DNA from 2 places in the Micromonospora aurantiaca ATCC 27029 genome. Region 2 is predicted to be linked to the other one. Evidence: predicted binding sites of a transcription regulator. Region 2 holds the regulator's gene; the other holds the start of a gene.
The links. Region 2 encodes HrcA, which represses chaperone genes, less so after heat shock. Its sites were predicted from a motif close to GGTTNGCACNCTCNNNNNGAGNGTGCNAACC; they were not measured.

Region 1 (3,409 bases), 630 kb from region 2:
AGGCCGGCGATCGAGGCGGCGTTGCTGACCGCGTTGCGGGTCACCTTCACCGGGTCGATGATGCCGGACTTGGCCAGGTCGACGTACTCGCCGGTGGCGGCGTCGAGGCCGTGACCCCAGTCCTGGGCGACGACCTTCTGCACCACCACGTAGCCGTCGTGGCCGGCGTTCTGGGCGATCCAGCGCAGCGGCTCGACGAGCGCCTTGCGCACGATCGAGACGCCGACCTTCTCGTCACCGGTGAAGCCCAGGTCGTCGTCGAGCGCCGGCAGGATCTGGGCCAGGGCGGCACCGCCACCCGGGACCGTGCCCTCCTCGACCGCGGCCTTGGTCGCGGCGATGGCGTCCTCGATGCGGTGCTTGCGCTCCTTCATCTCGACCTCGGTGGCCGCGCCGACCTTGATCACGGCGATGCCGCCGGAGAGCTTCGCCAGCCGCTCGGCCAGCTTCTCTCGGTCCCACTCGGAGTCGGAGGCCTCGATCTCCTTGCGGATCTGCGCGACCCGGTCGGCGACCTCGGAGGCCTGCCCGCCACCGTCGACGACTGTGGTGTTCTCCTTGTCGACCACGACGCGACGGGCGGTGCCGAGCACCTCCAGGCCGACCTGGTCGAGCTTGTAGCCCAGCTCCGGGGCGACCAGCTCGGCGCCGGTCAGGATCGCCATGTCCTGGAGCATCGCCTTGCGGCGGTCGCCGAAGCCGGGGGCCTTGACGGCGCAGACCTTGACGGTCTTGCGCAGCGCGTTGACCACGAGCGTGGACAGGGCCTGGCCCTCGACGTCCTCAGCGACGATGAGCAGCGGCTTGTTGTTCTGGAGAACCTTCTCCAGCAGCGGCAGCAGCTCCTCGATCGCCGAGATCTTCTGGGTGGTGATCAGGATGTACGGGTCCTCCAGGACCGCCTCCTGCGCCTCCAGGTCGGTGACGAAGTTCGGCGAGATGAAGCCCTTGTCGAACTGGAGACCCTCGGTCACCTCCAGCTCGGTGGTGAGCGCGGAGCCCTCCTCGACGGTGATGACGCCGTCGCGGCCGACCTTCTCCATCGCCTCGGCGATCAGGTCGCCGATGGCGGCGTCCTGCGCGGAGACGGTCGCGACGTGCGCGATCGACTCCTTGCCGGCGACCTCGACGGCCTTGCCGAGCAGCGCCTCGGAGACCTTGGCGGCCGCCGCGTCGATGCCCCGCTTCAGGCCGGTCGGGTTGGTGCCGGCGGCCACGTTGCGCAGGCCCTCGCGGACCATGGCCTGGGCCAGCACGGTGGCGGTGGTGGTCCCGTCGCCGGCGACGTCGTTGGTCTTGGTCGCCACCTCCTTGACCAGCTGCGCGCCGAGGTTCTCGTACGGGTTGGTGAGCTCGATCTCCTTGGCGATGGTGACGCCGTCGTTGGTGATCGTGGGCGCACCGAACTTCTTGTCCAGGACGACGTTGCGCCCGCGCGGGCCGAGGGTGACCTTCACCGCGTCCGCGAGGGCGTTGACACCGTGCTCGAGCAGGTGCCGGGCGTCGTCCGAGAAGCTGAGGATCTTCGCCATCAGTATCCCTTCGAAGCGACGTCGCCCCGGCCCGGCGAGCCGGACCGGGGCAACGACACTGATCGGTTGCTTACTTCTCGATGACCGCGAGGACGTCGCGGGCGGAGAGCACCAGGTACTCCTCGCCGGCGTACTTGACCTCGGTGCCGCCGTACTTCGAGTAGAGGACGGTGTCGCCGACCTTCACGTCGATCGGCACGCGGTTGCCCTTGTCGTCGATCCGGCCCGGGCCGACAGCGAGGACGGTGCCCTCCTGCGGCTTCTCCTTGGCGGTGTCGGGGATCACGATGCCCGAGGCGGTGGTGGTCTCGGCCTCGTTCGCCTGGACCACGATGCGGTCCTCGAGCGGCTTGATCGCAACCTTGGTCGCGGTAGTCACGGGCATACCCTCCCGGGTACTTGGTGTCGTTGCCGGCCGGCATGCCGACCAGCGTCAATCTGCCACATGCCACCGGGCGGGGCCGTCGTCGCGGGTGCCGGTCCGCCTGGCGCTCAACCCCCGGGCACGAGGCTCGGGCGTTGGCACCCTCAGGGTGAGAGTGCTAATCGCAGGTTATTCCTCGGCTAGCACTCCGTCAAGGAGAGTGCCAACGCGTCGCCCTCCGTGTCGCGCCGGAACCGGGCCGGGAGAATGAGCGCGTGGATCTCGACCAGCTCGCCGCGCTGCGTACCCCCGAGGGGTCGGCCGCGCTCGCCGCGGCCGAACGGGTGGCCGGCGGCGACCCGCTGGCGGCGGCGGCCGCGCTGCGTTCGGCCGGAATCCCCGGCGGGCTCGCGGCGGCCGCACTCACCCAGGCGGAGCTGCGCCGCCGGGCGGTCGGCAAGTTCGGCGCGGCGGCGGCCGGGATGTTCCTCACCCGGGCCGGGCTGGAGCAGGCCACCCGCCGCGCGGTCGCCGACCGGCGCGCCGCGCGGCTGCGGGCCGCGGGTGTGACCACGCTGGCCGACCTGGGGTGCGGGCTGGGGGCCGACGCGCTCGCCGCGGCCCGCGCCGGCATCCGGGTGTACGCGGTGGAGGCCGACCCGGTGACCGCCGCGATGGCCGCCGCGAACGCCGAGGCGGCCGGGCTGACCGACCTGGTGACTGTCGAACGCGGTGACGCCACGGCGTTCGACGCGACAGGGGTCGACGCCGTGTTCTGCGATCCGGCCCGGCGGCGGGCCGGCACCGGGCGGCGTGTGTTCGACCCGAACGCCTACTCGCCGCCGTGGGACTTCGTCACCGGCCTGGCCGCGCGCGTGCCGCGCACAGTGGTGAAGGTGGCGCCCGGGCTGGACCACGCGCTGATCCCGGCCGGCGCCGAGGCGGAGTGGGTGAGCGTGGACGGCGACCTGGTCGAGGCCGCGCTCTGGTGCGGCGAGCTGGCCGAGGTCCCACGCCGCGCCACCCTGCTGCGCGAGAAGGAAGGGCCCCTTCTTAACGCCTCCGGTAGTAAAAGGGGCCCTTCCTATCACCTCACCGGGACCGGTGCGCAGGAGGCGCCGGTGGGACCGGTGCGGCGGTTCCTCTACGACCCGGACCCGGCGGTGGTGCGCGCGCACCTGGTCGCCGAGCTGGCCGCCGACCTCGACGCCACGCTCGCCGACCCGTCGATCGCCTACCTGTACGCCGACGAGGCCCGGCCCACCCCGTTCGCCCGCTGCCTGGAGATCACCGACGTGCTGCCGTTCTCGCTGAAGCGGCTGCGCGCCCTGCTGCGGGAGCGGCGCGTCGGCCGGGTCGAGATCCGTAAGCGCGGCTCGGCGCTGGAGCCGGAGAAGCTGCGCCGCGACCTGCGGCTGTCCGGTGACGAGGCGGCCGGTCTGGCGCTGACCCGGGTGGCAGGCGACCCCACTGTGCTCGTCTGCCGGCCGGTTCCGCCCGGCGGTTGACCCCG
Region 2 (3,409 bases):
GATGGTCAGCCGGGTGCCCAGCGCGGCCGCGGTCATCGGCACGGTGACCCGGCAGTGCAGGTCGTCGCCCTTGCGGGAGTAGACGTCGTGCGGCCGCTCGTGGATCTCGACGTAGAGGTCACCGGCGGTGCCGCCACCCGGCCCGACCTCACCCTGCTGGGCCAGGCGGATCCGCATGCCGTCCTCGACCCCGGCCGGGATCTTCACGGTGAGTGAGCGGCGGGTGCGCACCCGGCCGTCACCGGCGCAGGTCGGGCAGGGGTGCGGGATGGTGGTGCCGTAGCCCTGGCAGACGGTGCACGGCCGGGCGGAGACCACCTGGCCGAGGAACGTCCGCTGCACCGACTGCACCTCGCCCCGGCCGCCGCACGCCTCGCAGGTGGCCAGGTGGGTGCCGGCGGCGGTGCCGGCGCCGGAGCAGGTGGTGCAGAGCACGGCGGTGTCGACGGTGATCGGCGCCTCGACGCCGAACGCGGTCTCGTTGAGGTCCAGCTCCAGGCGCAGGATCGCGTCCGCACCGGGGCGGGTACGCGGACGCGGCCCCCGGCTGCCGCCCGCGGCGCCGCCGAAGAACGCGTCCATGATGTCCTGGAAGCCGACGAACGGACCGGCGCCGCCCGGGCCGCCGGGACCGCCCATGCCGCCGCCGCCCGGGGCGAGCGGGTCGCCACCCAGGTCGACGATCTGCCGCTTCCGGTCGTCCGAGAGGACCTCGTACGCGGCGTTGATGTCCTTGAACTTCTCCTGGGCCTCCGGGTCCGGATTGACGTCCGGGTGGAACTGCCGCGCCAGCTTGCGGTAGGCGCGCTTGATCTCGTCGTCGGAGGCGTCCCGGCTCACGCCGAGAATGCCGTAGTAGTCCCTGGCCACTGCGTTAGGTGTCCTCATGTTCGTCTCGCGTCGCTCCGGTCGTCGGCCGGAACCGGCCGTCGGCCCTGACTGGTCAGTTCTGGGCCAGCAGTTCGCCCACGTAGCGTGCCACGGCCCTCACCATGGCGATATTGCCGGGGTAGTCCATCCGGGTCGGCCCGAGCACGCCGAGTCCACCGACGATCGTGCTGCCCGGTCCGTAGCCGGTGCTGACCACCGAGGCGGCCCGCAGGTTGTCGAATTCGTTCTCGTCGCCGATGAGCACCCGGGTGGTGCTCGGCTCCGTCTCACCGATCAGCTTGAGCAGCACGACCTCTTCTTCGAGCGCTTCCAGGATGGGCCGCAGCGAGCCCTGGAAGTCGAGCAGGCCGCCCCGGGTGAGGTTGGCCTGTCCGGCCAGCGCGAGGCGCTCCTCGTGCCGTTCCACGAGCGTCTCCAGCAGCACGGTGGAGAGCGTGGTCATGGCCGGGCGCAGATGCGGCGCGGACTCCTCGACGAGCGCCTGCACCAGCGGCGGCGTCTCGGCGAGCTGGCTGCCGACGAGCTTCTCGTTCACCAGCCGGCGCAGGTCGGTCACGTCGTCGGCGGGCACCGGGGCGGGCAGCTCGACCAGCCGCTGCTCGACCCGGCCGGTGTCGGCGATCATGACGACCATGAGCCGGGTGGTGGAGATCGGCACCAGCTCCAGGTGGCGCACCTTGGAGCGGGCCAGGCTCGGGTACTGCACCACTGCCACCTGCCGGGTGAGCTGGGCGAGCAGCCGGACCGTGCGGTGCACCACGTCGTCCAGGTCGACGGCGCCGACCAGGAAGCGCTCGATCGCCCGGCGCTCGGCCGGGCTGAGCGGCTTGACCCGGGACAGCCGGTCGACGAAGAGGCGGTAGCCGCGGTCGGTGGGCACCCGGCCGGCACTGGTGTGCGGCTGCCGGATGTAGCCCTCCTCCTCCAGCACCGCCATGTCGTTGCGCACGGTGGCCGGCGAGACGCCGAGCTGGTGCCGCTCGACCAGGGCCTTGCTGCCGACCGGTTCCTGCGTGGCGACGTAGTCCTCGACGATCGCGCGCAGCACGGCGAGTTTGCGGTCGTCGAGACCCATTCCCCACCTCCTGACGCACCTCGGCCGGGCCGGCACGCGGCATCCGCCGGGCGGCTGGCACTCGACTGTAGCGAGTGCCAGTCTACGTCGGCACCCCCGCCGGCGCGATGATCGCCCGACGGACCTGCGGTGCGGCCCACCACACAGCGCCGCCCACCAGGGCCGAACAGCCGGTCATCGTCGGTCTGTGTCGCTCTGGTGCGAGTTGACCGGTGCCCCTACCGTGGCGACCATGACAGAACCTCCTCGCCCTCCAGGGGCAGGGGACTCCGGCCCCCAGCCCGACCCGTCGGCGCCCTACGGCTCGTCGCCGGGCAGCGAACCGCCCACCGCTCCACTGTCCGGGGCGCCGGGCGCCGGCGGGTATCCCCCGCCCGGTGACTATCCGCCTCCGGGCGGCTACCCGCCCCCGGTGGTTACCCTCCGCCGGGCGGCACGCCCGGCTACGGCGCCGGCTACCCCGCCGGTGGCGGGTACGGCCCCGCCGCGTACGCCAACAACGACGAGAAGACGTGGGCCCTGGTGGCGCACTTCGGTGGCGCCGCGGGTGTCATCGTCGGCGGCGGTCTGCTCGGCTGGGTCGCCCCGCTGATCGCGATGATGACCCGCGGTCAGCAGTCGCCGACGGTCCGCGCCCACGCGGTCGCGGCGCTGAACTTCCAGATCACCTGGACCATCGCCAGCGTGCTCGCCTGGGTGATCACGGTCATCACCTGCGGGATCCTGTTCTTCGTCCCGATGCTGGTCTGGCTGGTGCCGCTGATCTTCGGAATCATCGGCGGGGTCAAGGCCAACGAGGGTGTGCTCTACCGCTACCCGATGACCTACAACTTCATCAAGTGACACCGCCGGCCGGCCGAGGGGGCGGCCGGCCGGTGCCGGTCACGGCAGCAGGTCGCGTACCACCGCGTCGGCCAGCAGCCGGCCGCGCAGCGTCAGCACCACAAGCCCTCGCGCGTACGCCCCGGCGTCGAGCAGCCCGGCGTCCCGGGCCCGCTCGGCGCCCGCCCGGCCGGGCTCGTCCAGCACGTCCAGCGGCAGCCCGGAGGCGAGCCGCACCCGCAGCATCACGTCCTCCATGTGCTGCTCGTCCGGGGTGAGCTGCTCCCGGGCCAGCGCGGGCGAGGCGCCCTCGGCCAGCCGGGCCGCGTACGCGCTCGGGTGCTTGACGTTCCACCACCGCACGCCGCCGACGTGGCTGTGCGCCCCCGGGCCCAGGCCCCACCAGTCGGCGCCGGTCCAGTAGAGCAGGTTGTGCCGGCACGCCGCCGCCGCCGACCGGGCCCAGTTCGACACCTCGTACCAGGAGAAGCCGGCCTCGCCGAGCGCGGCCTCCGCAGCCAGGTAGCGGTCCGCCGCCACGTCGTCGGAGGGGTACGGCAGCTCGCCGCGGCGCATCCGCGCGGCCAGCCGGGTGCCGTCCTCCACGATCAGGGCGTACGC

Region 1: the regulator HrcA is predicted to act here: its motif matches at 2,050-2,080, upstream of groES (co-chaperone GroES).

The regions. Positions count from the first base shown of each region.
Region 1 covers NC_014391.1:6,093,766-6,097,174, forward strand. The annotation lists gene groL (chaperonin GroEL) at 1-1,532, opposite strand, end outside; gene groES (co-chaperone GroES) at 1,603-1,917, opposite strand; gene MICAU_RS27080 (THUMP-like domain-containing protein) at 2,172-3,404, shown strand.
Region 2 covers NC_014391.1:5,467,361-5,470,769, forward strand. The annotation lists gene dnaJ (molecular chaperone DnaJ) at 1-870, opposite strand, end outside; gene hrcA (heat-inducible transcriptional repressor HrcA) at 944-1,966, opposite strand; gene MICAU_RS33235 (DUF4870 domain-containing protein) at 2,489-2,809, shown strand; gene hemW (radical SAM family heme chaperone HemW) at 2,849-3,409, opposite strand, start outside.